DNA from 2 places in the Neobacillus sp. NPDC093127 genome. Region 2 is predicted to be linked to the other one. Evidence: riboswitches for the same ligand, from Rfam matches in the RefSeq annotation. Region 2 holds a riboswitch; the other holds the start of a gene.
The links. A riboswitch is a leader RNA that binds a small molecule or an ion and turns the genes downstream of it on or off. The one in region 2 is predicted to bind preQ1.
Positions count from the first base shown of each region.

Region 1: linked by a shared signal. The riboswitch ahead of ACIQCO_RS07395 (QueT transporter family protein) and the one ahead of queF (preQ(1) synthase) in region 2 are both predicted to bind preQ1.

Region 1 is NZ_JBIVOP010000004.1:106,583-113,185, forward strand. It holds gene ACIQCO_RS07375 (sucrose-specific PTS transporter subunit IIBC) at 1-1,220, opposite strand, end outside; gene ACIQCO_RS07380 (LacI family DNA-binding transcriptional regulator) at 1,400-2,389, opposite strand; gene ACIQCO_RS07385 (VOC family protein) at 2,492-2,896, opposite strand; gene ACIQCO_RS07390 (VOC family protein) at 3,186-3,557, shown strand; PreQ1 riboswitch class I at 3,663-3,707, shown strand; gene ACIQCO_RS07395 (QueT transporter family protein) at 3,714-4,289, shown strand; gene ACIQCO_RS07400 (copper homeostasis protein CutC) at 4,347-5,039, opposite strand; gene ACIQCO_RS07405 (GNAT family N-acetyltransferase) at 5,053-5,814, opposite strand; gene ACIQCO_RS07410 (DinB family protein) at 5,991-6,515, shown strand.
Region 2 is NZ_JBIVOP010000030.1:29,951-36,553, forward strand. It holds gene ACIQCO_RS25835 (sensor histidine kinase) at 1-163, shown strand, start outside; gene ACIQCO_RS25840 (ABC transporter ATP-binding protein) at 264-1,025, shown strand; gene ACIQCO_RS25845 (FtsX-like permease family protein) at 1,015-2,958, shown strand; gene ACIQCO_RS25850 (queuosine precursor transporter) at 3,046-3,687, opposite strand; gene queF (preQ(1) synthase) at 3,704-4,204, opposite strand; PreQ1 riboswitch class I at 4,331-4,377, opposite strand; gene glpK (glycerol kinase GlpK) at 4,460-5,950, opposite strand; gene ACIQCO_RS25865 (MIP/aquaporin family protein) at 5,978-6,603, opposite strand, start outside.

The DNA.
Region 1 (6,603 bases), on a different contig from region 2:
AAAAATCCGCCGGCTGCGCCGCCAATTAACGCCATAATAAATGGTTTACCATACCGTAAGTTAACCCCAAAAATAGCCGGTTCGGTAATTCCCAAAAATGCTGACAAGGCGGAAGGAAATGCAAGTGCTTTTAATTTCGTTGACTTTGTCTTTATTCCTACAGCAAGTGCTGCACCGCCTTGGGCAGCAACCGAACATGTAATAATGGCATTATACGGGTTATTATGAAATTGAGATAATAGTTGAATCTCTAACATGTTGAAGATATGGTGAACCCCTGTAATAACAATTAGCTGGTTCAGTCCACCAATTAGAATTCCACTAATTCCAAACGGCCAGGAAAGGACGTTCGTTGCAACCTTTAAAATATCTTGTTCAACAATATGGAAGATAGGTCCAATCACTAATAGTGAGAAGGTAATCATAACGAGAAGCGTTAGAAATGGTGTGAGAATTAAGTCAAAAGCTTCCGGTACACGTTTTCTTATTAATCTCTCAAGCTTTGCCCCGATAATTCCAGCAATAAACGCAGGTAAAACAGAACCTTGGTAACCAACAACAGGAATAAAGTTTAGAAAGTGAAGCGGCTTCACATCGCCACCGGCTACGGCCCAGGCATTTGGCAATGCTGGGGATACAAGCATCAAGCCAAGGACCAATCCGATGATTGGCGTTCCACCGAACACTCTAAATGTTGACCAGGCAATTAGGGCAGGCAGGAAAATAAATGCCGTATCAGTTAAGACTTGTGTAAATAAGATAAAGTTTTGCGAAATGTCATCCGGCTTCATGCCGAACAAGGCCAGTATTTGTTCCTGCATCACTAAACCTCGAAGCCCCATAAATAGTCCTGTTGCTACTAGAACCGGTATAATCGGCACAAACACATCTCCAAAGGTTCTGATCGCTCTTTGAAATCTGCTGCCGCTTTTTACCGCTTCTTTTTTCTGGTCTGAAGCAGACATTGTATCAAGTCCAAGCTGGGAAATTTCTTCGTAAATTTTATTGACTGTTCCCGTTCCAAAAATAATTTGGTATTGCCCGGAATTAAAGAAGGCTCCCTTTACTTTATTGATTTTCTCTGTTTTCTCTTGATTGATTTTTTCCTTATCGTTAACCATAATCCTAAGACGTGTAGCACAGTGGGCTACAGATTGAATGTTCCCCTGGCCCCCAACAGCCTCGACTACGTCTTCTGCTATCTTGCGATTTTCAGACATTGATCTCACCCCTGTTTTAATATGTGGAATCGATTACACATAGAAGAAAAAAAGATTATCCATAGTTTAGAAATACCCAGAAAAATTACGCATCAATCCCTATGGAATCGATTCCATAAAAAGAAAAAATAATAGTGTAACCGATGGAAATTACTGAATGGAATCGATTACACAATTCATTATATACTGGCTCTTTCTATTAGTCTATAATGAATTTTTTTAATTATCTCGTGGGAATTTTCCCCATTTATCTTTTTAAGAATTAATAATGCTGCTTCCCGTCCTGCCTCTTCGATGGAAAAATCGATCGTTGTTAGGGCTGGCGTGATGTATTTTGATAGTTCAGAAGCTCCCATTCCCGCTAGTGCGATATCATCCGGAATCGTGATTCCCGCCTCCTTCAAATACTGCATTGCACCAATAGCTAAGCGGTCTGTTACCGCTAACACGGCTGTTGGTTTATTTTGCGAAGCATCAAGGATTGCCTTCATACACTCGAAACCGGATTCAACATTAAATATTCCCTTTTTCACCCAGTTGTTTTCTATATATAAGTTATTTTCTTTCATGGCGTCGAGGTATCCGGATTTGCGTAAATATCCTACAGCACGATCCTGTTCATCTACACCAATAAAAGCAATATTGTTATGCCCCTTTTGAACGAGGAAATTTACCATGTCTTTGGTAGCCTGATAATCATCAAAAATGACATTCGCTAAACCGGAGATCGTTTGTCCCACGGTGACAAATGGGATTTTCAAATTATATATTTCTTCAACTAAAGGACGATTGATGTTAGTGGCCGATAGAATAATTCCATCAACATGCCGACTTTTCAGCAGCTTTAAATATTCAATTTCCTTTTCAGGTTCAAGATTTGTATTCGTCAGGAGAATTTGATAGCCTTCCGGTGCAAGAATTTCATCCATTCCTTTTACAAGCCGGCTTGATGTTTCTGTACTAATTTTGGGAAGAACCGCGCCAATGACCTTTGTCTTTTTCGTCCGTAAAGATTTCGCATTTTCGCTCGGGACATAACTAGTTTCCTCTATTACCTTTAAAACTCTTTTTTTTGCCTCCTCGCTTACGTATCCGGAACTATTTAAAACTCTTGAAACAGTTGTCCGGGAAACATTCGCCCTCTCAGCAATCTCCTTAATTGTTACCATGAAATAGTCCTCCTGCACCCCTTGATAGGTCTACAACTATTTTACACAAGTAATTAAAAAATAAAAGGCCTTTTTATTCAGGCAGCCATTCCCTATTCCCCTTTATATTAATTGTCCGTATTTTTCCGGTGCAACGAGTTCCACTTTGATTCGATCGGGGTCTTCGAAATAAACAGCGTAATGAGAATCGCCGCCAGCGTAAGGATGCTTATCTTGATAGAGGATTCCTACTCCCTCCATCTTTAACTTTTCGGTGATTTCATCAACCTGTTCCCTCGATTTCGCATGGAATGCCAGATGGTTTAACCCTACCCTGCAGCGATGGTAAGGGACATCCATAAACCGTTCCTCTGCTTGGACAAAAACGATATAAGTATCCCGATCCTTCCAACTAATACCCGAGTCCCATTTCTGATATCGCTCGTATCCTAATTCTGTTAAAAACCACTCCCAGAATTCAATGGTTTTAGTAAGATTGGAAACATAAATTTCAAGATGGTGGAGCATGTTTTGTTAACCTCCATTTCTTCAGTGTTCAGGCTGAACATAATATTTTTAAAAAAAGGACTGAGCAGCCCTGTCTTCCAATCTCTATTTTTACATATTTGCAGCAATAATAAAGGTGATAACGCATTATTTGAACATTACCGGCAAAATTTCTGAAAATGTTCACGGAAAATAGTTGTCTAGCTTCTCTCTTCACAATAATGCTCCGACGCATGAATCTTTTTTGAAAATAAAGAGTATTTAAATTATAATTTATGAGATTGGATTATTTAGGATGGGAGAGAGTTAGATGACTAAAATTCAAAATATTGGACAAATTGGAGTGCCCGTGAAGGATATTGATAGAGCGACTACCTTTTATAAGGATTTACTGGAACTTCCTCTGCTGTTCAATACTGAAACGCTGGCATTCTTTGAATGTAACGGCCTGCGCCTTCTGCTGAGCCTACCTGAACAGGTGCAATTTGCTCACCCAAGTTCGGTTATCTATTTTCAAGTTGCGGATATTAAGGAAAGCTATCAAGGATTAGTTGAAAAAGGGGTCGTCTTTATCGACGAACCGCACATTGTCGCCAAAATGGGTCAAACAGAAACATGGATGTCGTTCTTCAAAGACACTGAAGACAATACCCATGCACTAATGAGCGAGGTACAAAGTTAGTGCTGCAAGGAAGCCGTTTTGGACGGCTTCCTTTATTCTTTTGAAAAAACTGTCATTGACTCATGCTATTATTAGTATTAATATATTAGTTTGCAAGCATCTTACCTTAACGTGGTTCGAGATCCTCCCACGAAAAAAAACTAAGGAGAAATGAATATGGAGAAAACAACTAACACAGCAGCACAACCAATTGGTGCCAAACCAGGTATTGGTTCTGTTGAAACTGCTGCAGCCGGCAAGGCACACAACAAAGTGCATGGAGTTGTTGTGGGCGGGATTGTCGCCGCATTATACATTGCTGTTTCAGCCTTAATTCAGCCGTTTGGCTTTACCCAAGTCCAGTTCCGTGTCTCGGAAATGTTTAATCATCTGATCGTTTTTAACAAAAAGTACATTTATGGAATCGTTCTTGGTGTATTTTTGACGAATTTATTCTTTTCACCAATGAAGGCATATGACCTGATTTTCGGTGTCGGCCAATCGGTGATTGCCTTGTTGATTGCGATTGTATGCGCCCGCTTTATCAAAGGCATCTGGGCACGAATGGTCGTCAATACACTTGTCTTCACGTTTACAATGTTCTTGATTGCCCTTGAACTTCACCTGGCGTTTGGTTTACCTTTCATGTTTACATGGCTGACAACTGCAGTTGGTGAATTGGTCGTGATGGCCGTCGGCATGCCGATTATGTATGCTATTAACAAACGCGTCCATTTTGAAAAAATGGTTTAACTATCATAAGAGTTGCTGCTAAAGGTGAATAAAGCAGCAGCTCTTTTTTGTTGTAAACTAGTTGACCATTCTTTTTATCTTTTGGATTTCATCCCCATTTATTTGATTGCGAAAATCCCCATTGATTCTTACTGCTGAGCCAAAATGGTATTCCGATGCCTGGAGCTGTTTATGTATATACTCAATATTACTGGAAGAGAGACCTGAACCCGGCATGATGATTGGCTGGTCAGGTGTTTTCTTCGACTCCGTTAACATCCTCTTTAATGGGTCAAGACCTTCCAGTACCTTTGGTTTCCCACCTGAAGTGAGGATACGGTCAACATGATACGGTGCGTGGCAAAGGGACCTATACGCTTCTAAAGCATCCGTTTGATCAATGGCTCGATGAAAGGTTACGGAAAGACCTTGGGCCACTTCTAAAACCATGGCGAGAATATCAAAATCAACTGTATGCTTTTCGGTTAGCCCTCCAAAAACGATTCCAGCAGCACCTAACTCTTGAATTATTTTAATATCTTCTCTAATAGCATCCCATTCACTCTTACGGTATTCAAATGAATAGCTATGTGGCCGAACCATAACCATTACAGGAATTCCCACACTCTTTACAACCTTTTTAATCGTTCCGTAACTTGGTGTCAGACCGCCTTCAGCGATTGCGGAAACTAACTCAAGCCGGTCCGCCCCATTGGCTTCAGCCGTTTTTGCATCTTCTTCATTTAAGACGATAATCTCTACTTTGCTCAATTTTCATCCCTTCTTAATTGGAAAAATATTTGTAATACGTTTCTGTTTGTGTCCGGATAATGCAGCCATTTTTCTTAAATACTCTTTGCATTTTCTTATTCCCGAGATGTGTGCTCCCAATGTAGTAGCTTGCTCCCATTTCTTTTAAGGCCCATAACGATTGGAGATGCAGGGCAGTACTTAAACCTTGCCCTCTTGCTTCAGGTAATAGTCCAAAATAAAACAATCTCCCCTCATCCATTGTACCTGGCTCGAGGTGCGGGATGGAAATTCCAATCGGGTTATGTTGTAAATAATATACGTGGCAGGATTCTTCCCAGTCAGCCCCTAATTCACTTTTAACCGCCATAAGGTGCTGGTCTATTGTTAAGGTTGTTGGTTTATTATCTGAACCTGACGTACACCTTTCCCAGAGAGATTTAAATTTTGATTCTGAAAAGCTTTGATCAGCTAAGGTAGCATAGGTAAACGGTGTTTCCCCTTTATCTAGGTTCGTTAAATCTTTATAAACCTCAACCCTAGAGGAAAAATGTTCAAACCCGTTTCTTAGGAATATTTCCGATAGGCAGTCGAAGTCTTCTGACGTTTTATCCAACGAAACACCAATTCGCTCAAATCCCCACTTGGAACACAGATCAATTACCATGGAGAGCTCTTGCTCAGAAATAAGGCCTGTCGGTTTTTCTTTTTGTTCGATTGTAATGTAGGCAGGAAAGCCATTTAATATTTTAAAGGTTTTACCTACTAAACTCTCTATTAAGAATATTTTGGGCATAACACTCGACCTTTCTCTTTTTAACTCCCTAATAAGGATAATTTTAATAAATATTGAGACAGGAAAACAAATTTAAAGAATGGTAATAGTTAAATTTAATTTTTTGAGTATTGCGAGTATTGTGGTAGGATAAATTTGTTATAGTTATTTCGAATTATTAGAAGGGAGAGAACGGAATGTTACAGCGTCCATTAGAAAATGAATATCCCGAGTATTATGTACCTTATGTAAATCTAGTATCAGATGATGACCTTTTACTGATTTTGAAGGAAAATTTAGCGGAGGTGACTGCTCTTTTTGAAGGAATATCAGAGGATAACGGTCAATTCCGTTATGCCCTAGGAAAATGGAGTATTAAAGAAGTGCTTGGCCATATGGCAGACACTGAAAGAATCATGAGTTACCGCCTGCTGCGAATTGGCCGCGGTGACCAGACACCCTTGGCAGGATTTGACGAGAACGATTTTATTGCGGGGGCTCAGTTCGATCATCTTCCAAATAAAAATATCCTCGAGGACTTTGCAGCAACACGAAATGCCACGATCACGTTAATTCAGAATATGTCGGAAAATGCATGGGCCAGAAAGGGTCTTGCCAACGAAACCGAAATCACCACCCGAGCTATCGCCTACATCATTGCAGGCCATGCCATCCACCACCTGAAAATCATTCATGAAAGATACCTGCCTGCATTTAAATAAACCATTTGATTGCAGTGCAAATGGTGTTAGTCAAATGATGTCATTTATATGGTGTCAGGCACCACTCGTGGACAAATGTCCGCCTGGG
Region 2 (6,603 bases):
TCATTACGATCATGCCGCAACAGGGATGGGGTTGTATTTAACGCAACGAATCGCCAAGCCGCTATTAATCCATATAGATGTCTACTCAAAACTTGAAGAAGGAACGACGTTTACGTTAACCTTTCCAAAACGTAATGAATTCGTCAATATTGCAGGCATGTGACAACAATGTCACATGCTTTTCTGATTTGTTCGCTCAATCGAAGGATTGGATTCATCAGGCTATTTATAATAAAGATATCGAATTAAGGGAGCGTGTTGGTATGAAGATATTAGAAGCCAATAAAATTCATAAAAGCTATGGCAATAAATTAAATAAGCAGGAAGTATTAAAAGGGATTGATATTAACGTTGAAAAAGGGGAATTCGTGAGTATCATGGGGGCATCAGGTTCCGGGAAGACAACGTTGCTCAATGTTCTTTCCTCCATTGATAAAGTGAGCGGCGGAACTATCAAGATTGAAGGAAAAGAAATGACAGCGATGAAAGAGCGTCAGCTCGCTGAATTCCGCAAGCATCATTTAGGATTTATTTTTCAAGATTATAACTTACTCGATACCTTAACAGTCAAAGAAAATATCCTTTTGCCGTTATCGATTTCGAAAATTTCAAAAAGAGCAGCGAATGAAATGTTTCATGCGGTGGCAGCGGAACTGGGTATTTCTGAAATTAAGGATAAATATCCAAATGAAATTTCCGGCGGTCAAAAACAGCGTACTTCTGCTGCAAGGGCGTTTATTCATGAACCAAGCATTATCTTCGCTGACGAGCCAACCGGTGCCCTTGATTCAAAATCAGCTTCTGATTTACTAAACAAATTAAGCGAAATGAATCAGAACCGCAAAGCAACAATTGTGATGGTGACGCATGACACTACGGCGGCAAGCTTCAGCAGCAGAGTCATTTTCATCAAAGATGGACAGATTTACACGCAATTAAATAAGGGCGAACAATCCAGACAGACGTTCTTTAAAGACATCATGAAAACGCAAGGTGTATTAGGCGGTGTCCCAAATGAGCGTTAATCAACTCATTTTTCGTAATTTGAAAAAGAATTTAAAAAATTATTATCTCTATGTGTTTGCGCTGATCTTTAGTGTTGCCCTTTATTTCGCCTTTGTCACCCTGCAATATGACCCGGCGATGAATGATACAAAAGACACTATGAAAGGTGCAGCAGCAATTCGGGCAGCATCCGTTTTACTTGTCGCGATTGTTTCGATCTTTCTGTTATATGCCAATAACATCTTTATTAAACGCCGCAGCAAGGAAATTGGACTGTTTCAATTAATCGGAATGACCAAAAGCAGGATCTTCAGCATCCTGACTGCTGAGAATTTTATCCTTTATTTTGGTTCGTTGGTCATTGGAACCTTTATCGGCTTTTCCGTTTCGCGATTAATTTTGATGATTTTGTTTAAAATCACAGGTATAGAAGCGATTGCTTCCCTGCATTTTTCTTCCCAAGCGCTCATTCAAACTGTTGTGGTGTTTTGTGTCATCTACCTGTTTATAATGCTGATGAACTATGTGTTTATTAAAAGACAAAGTATCCTATCATTATTTAGAGTGGTTTCATCAACCGAAGGAAAAGTAAAAAAGATGTCTATTTTCGAAGTCATCATCGGGATTATTGGTGTGGTTTTGATCATTTCAGGCTATTATATTTCGACGAAATTGTTAAGCGGCAATTTTACCACGGTAACTGGACTATTTGGAGCGATGATATTTATTCTCGGATCGGTTATTATCGGCACCTATCTTTTTTATAAAGGATCGGTCAGCTTTATCTTTAATCTCATTCGGAAAAAAAAGGACGGATATTTAACTATTAATCAAGTGCTCTCACTGTCCTCAATTATGTTTCGGATGAAATCAAATGCCTTGTTGTTAACGATTATTACGACCTTATCGGCACTAGCAATTGGTTTGTTATCCTTGAGCTATATCTCCTACTATTCAGCTGAAAAAATGGCTGAGAATCAGGTTGCCGGGGATTTTTCCTTTGTAAAACCTGAAGAAGCTGCGAAATTTAATCAGGTCTTAAAAGCAAATAACATTTCATTTAATGAAAAACAGATTGATGTTATTCAGGTCGATGCGGATCTTAAGGAGATATTAGGAAACCTTAAAGGATTATATGTCGATCCAAAGGCTATGACAATCCCAGTTATTAGCGATAAGGATGTTAAAAATATCGATGTGTCTAAGGGAGAGACTATTTTTACCGGTTATAATGATTTACTGCAGAAATTTATGGGTCTAAAGGATTCTGGTCCGATCGAATTAAAAGGTCAAAATGAAACAGTTCCGCTCCAATACTTGGGCCTAAAAAAGGAATTTGTCATTTCCGGTTATTTTACCAATGGCGGGCAGCCGATTGCCATTGTCGATGAAACGGTATTCGAGCGCTTAAAGAAAGATGTCAATCCAAAGATTCAAAAAGAATCGTCGCTGTTTATCGGATTTACGTTAAAAGATGAAGCCAACCTTGAAAAAGCAAATGATCTTTTTAAAAAGATGAATAGTAGTAACGACAATTCATTTTCTTCTCGTTTGGACATCAGCAATTCGCAGAAAAATGTGTATGGCCTCATCATGTTTATCGTAGGCTTTTTAGGATTAACCTTTCTAATCACATCCGGATGTATTCTTTATTTTAAACAAATGGGTGAGGGGGAAGAGGAGAAACCAAATTATACAATCCTGAGAAAACTCGGATTTACTCGGAGCGACCTGCTAAAAGGGATTCAGGCAAAACAGGTGTTTAATTTCGGGATTCCATTAATCGTTGGCCTTCTCCACAGCTATTTCGCCGTTCAATCAGGCTGGTTTTTATTCGGGACCGAGGTGTGGACACCAATGATTATCGTCATGGTCATCTACACTGGATTGTATTCAATCTTCGGATTACTATCCGTCCTGTATTACAAAAGGGTTATAAATGATGCCCTTTAGTGTGGGTAATCACTAACTATTAGGTGTCAGGCACCATGTGAAAAATTCACACGGTGCCTGACACCCTTATTAATATATTCTACATGCCTATGCTTCTTTTTGTAATGGGTGTACCCGCTCCTGTGATTCCTTTCTACGTATGAAATGGACAAGCAAGTAAACTAGCGGTGTTGTTAGGATCGCTGCAAAGAATTTAAAAATGTATTGCGTCAAGATTAGGCTTCCTAGGACAGCTATTGGCATTGTTCCATAGAAGGCAATAGTTATAAAAATGGTCGTATCAATCAATTGGCTCAGCATGGTCGACGCGTTATTGCGTAACCAAAGCTTTTTTTGTCCATGGGCGCTTTTTAATTTATTGAACACAAACACATCCAAGTTTTGACTCACTGCATAGGAAATTAAACTGGCAATAATCACACGAAAACTTCCATTTAAAATCGTTTCGAATGACGATTGTTCTTTAAATACAGGTGCAGCTGGCAGATGAATCGTAATTGTTATGAAGATAAGCGCAAGGATTTGCATAATCAGCCCGGCCTGAACCGTTCTCCGTGCTTCTTTTTTTCCATAAACCTCAACGATTACATCAATAAGTGGATACGTAAAGATATAAATAATGACAGCGGCTGGCAATATGGCAAAATTTCCAATGCTAAAAAGCTTTACAGCAACAATGTTTGCTAGGATTAACAGTCCTACAAAAATTCCATTCAAGTAAAATATCATTCCTTTATTCCTTCCCTTATCGATTATCAACTTTTTCCGGATAGAGGTCATGGTTCATCAACCGAAAACTTGCCATCTCTTCGTACTTGGTGCCGGGTTTCCCATAGTTGCACCACGGATCAATCGAAATTCCCCCACGTGGTGTGAACTTCCCCCAAACCTCAATATAGCGCGGATCAAGTAATTGAATTAAGTCGTTCATGATGATATTGACACAGTCCTCATGGAAATCACCATGATTTCGAAAACTGAAAAGATATAATTTCAATGACTTGCTCTCGACAATTTTTTGATTCGGAACATACGAAATATACATCGTTGCAAAATCCGGCTGACGGGTCAGCGGGCAAAGGCTGGTAAACTCCGGGCAATTAAATTTTACGAAATAATCACGTTCCGGGTGCAGATTATCGACTGCCTCCAATACCTCCGGTGCATAATCAAATGAATAGGTGGTACCTTGATTCCCTAATAGTGTTAAATCATTTAATCCTTCTGTAGACTTGCGTCCAGACATAAAAAAAACCCCCTAGTAAAATGTGTCCCCACACTTAACCAAGAGAGTTTCTTCTGAACATCCTATGCAAACTTTAGGGATAAAAACAAAAAAGCCATGTCCGATATGGACATGGCAACAAGTCATGTATCCATAGTTTTTTATAGAGGGTATCAGCTATGAACCTCTCCCGTTCAAGTACGGGTATTCTCTTCTTTACTATCATAAAGAACAGCATTTAAAACGTCAACGAAAAAAGACACTTATTAGTGGACACTATTTAAATGCCCTAGCAGCATTCACTGCTTTTTTCCAGCCTGTGTAGAGTGTTTCTCTTTCTTCTTCGGCCATGTCTGGTGTAAATGCTTTGTCCATATTCCATTGTGTGGCAATTTCTTCTTGGCTTTCCCAGTACCCTACGGCTAATCCTGCTAAATATGCAGCTCCTAATGCGGTTGTTTCTTTAATTTCTGGACGTTCTACAGGAACATCTAACACATTGCTTTGGAATTGCATTAAGAAGTTATTGGCAACTGCGCCGCCATCCACACGAAGTGCTTTCAGCGAGATACCGGAATCGGCTTCCATTGAAGTCAACACATCTTTCGTTTGGTAGGCAAGCGATTCTAAGGTTGCGCGGACGAAATGTTCTTTCGTTGTCCCGCGAGTTAAGCCAAAGACCGAACCGCGGACATCACTATCCCAATATGGTGTTCCCAGACCAACAAAGGCAGGAACGACATAAACACCTTCAGTTGATGCTACACTTGCAGCATATTTCTCACTTTCTGCGGCGTTATTAAACATGCGAAGCCCGTCGCGAAGCCATTGGATGGCAGACCCGGCAACAAAGATACTTCCTTCTAAGGCGTATTCTACCTTTCCGTCAATCCCCCAAGCAATCGTTGTTAATAAGCCATTTTCAGATTTCACTGCTTTTTCACCGGTATTCATCAACATAAAGCAGCCAGTTCCATACGTATTTTTCGCCATCCCTTTTTCATAGCACGCCTGCCCAAATAACGCTGCTTGTTGGTCGCCCGCTACCCCTGCAATTGGGACATTGCAGCCAAAGAAATGATAATCAACCGTTTCAGCATAAACCTCGGAAGATTGGCGTACTTCTGGAAGCATGGAGGCAGGGACAGTTAGAATCTCTAATAATTCTTCATCCCACTTAAGGTCGTGAATATTGTACATCAATGTCCTCGAAGCGTTCGAGTAATCCGTTACATGGGCTCTACCGCCTGAAAGCTTCCAAATGAGCCAGGTATCAATCGTTCCGAATAACAATTCTCCACGGTCTGCCTTTTCTCTTGCACCATCTACATTGTCTAAAATCCATTTCACTTTTGTTCCGGAAAAATAAGCATCGATTAACAGCCCTGTTTTATCCCTAAATAATTGGTCATGACCTTGTGCTTTTAATTCTTCACAAATCTCTGCCGTCTGGCGGGATTGCCAGACAATCGCATGATAAACCGGCTGTCCTGTTTCTTTATCCCACACAACGGCTGTTTCCCGTTGGTTGGTAATCCCAATTCCTGCCACTTGTTCTGGCTTTACATTAGCCTCAGCTAAACAAGAAGCAATAACTGCGAGAATGGAACCCCAAATTTCATTGGCATTGTGCTCCACCCAGCCTGGCTTCGGAAAATATTGCTTGAATTCTTGCTGTGCGACGTGAACAATTTCTCCCTTTTTATTAAAAAGAATCGCACGTGAGCTTGTTGTTCCTTGATCTAATGATAAGATATATTTTTCCATCAAAATAATCTCTCCCTTTAATTTAGATTATGCACTAACCTTTTTGACAACAGCCATTTCCTGAGGTTTCTTGCCAATAAAGAATGCTGCCGCAAGAATGATCACAATGGCTCCAATTACAAACCAAAGATTTATATCTGTCTTCCCTAAAAATACAGTCTTATAGAATAAGCCCCCGAGGCTTCCTCCAAGCATTGGTCCTATAACTGGAATCCAAGCATATCCCCAGTTAGAACTTCCTTTTCCCGGAATCGGAAGCAGTGCATGGGCTAATCTTGGCCCAAAGTCACGTGCAGGATTGATCGCATATCCTGTCGTTCCCCCTAAGCTCATCCCGATACTAACAATCAGAAAACCAACGATCAATGGATTTAAACCATCTGTAAATTTATTTGCACCTATTGCTAGAATACCTAAAACAAGAACAAAAGTACCAATCATTTCACTAATTAAGTTTGCCATTGTATATGGAATAGCAGGACCTGTTGCAAATGTACCTAATTTTGCCCCTGGATCATCTGTTGCTTTCCAATGTGGCAGGTAGTGGAAATAAACAACTGTTGCCCCTATCATAGCACCTAAAACTTGGCCGATGATATAGGTTGGAACCTCTTTCCAAGGCAGATCCCCGGTAAATGCCAAGGCAACGGTTA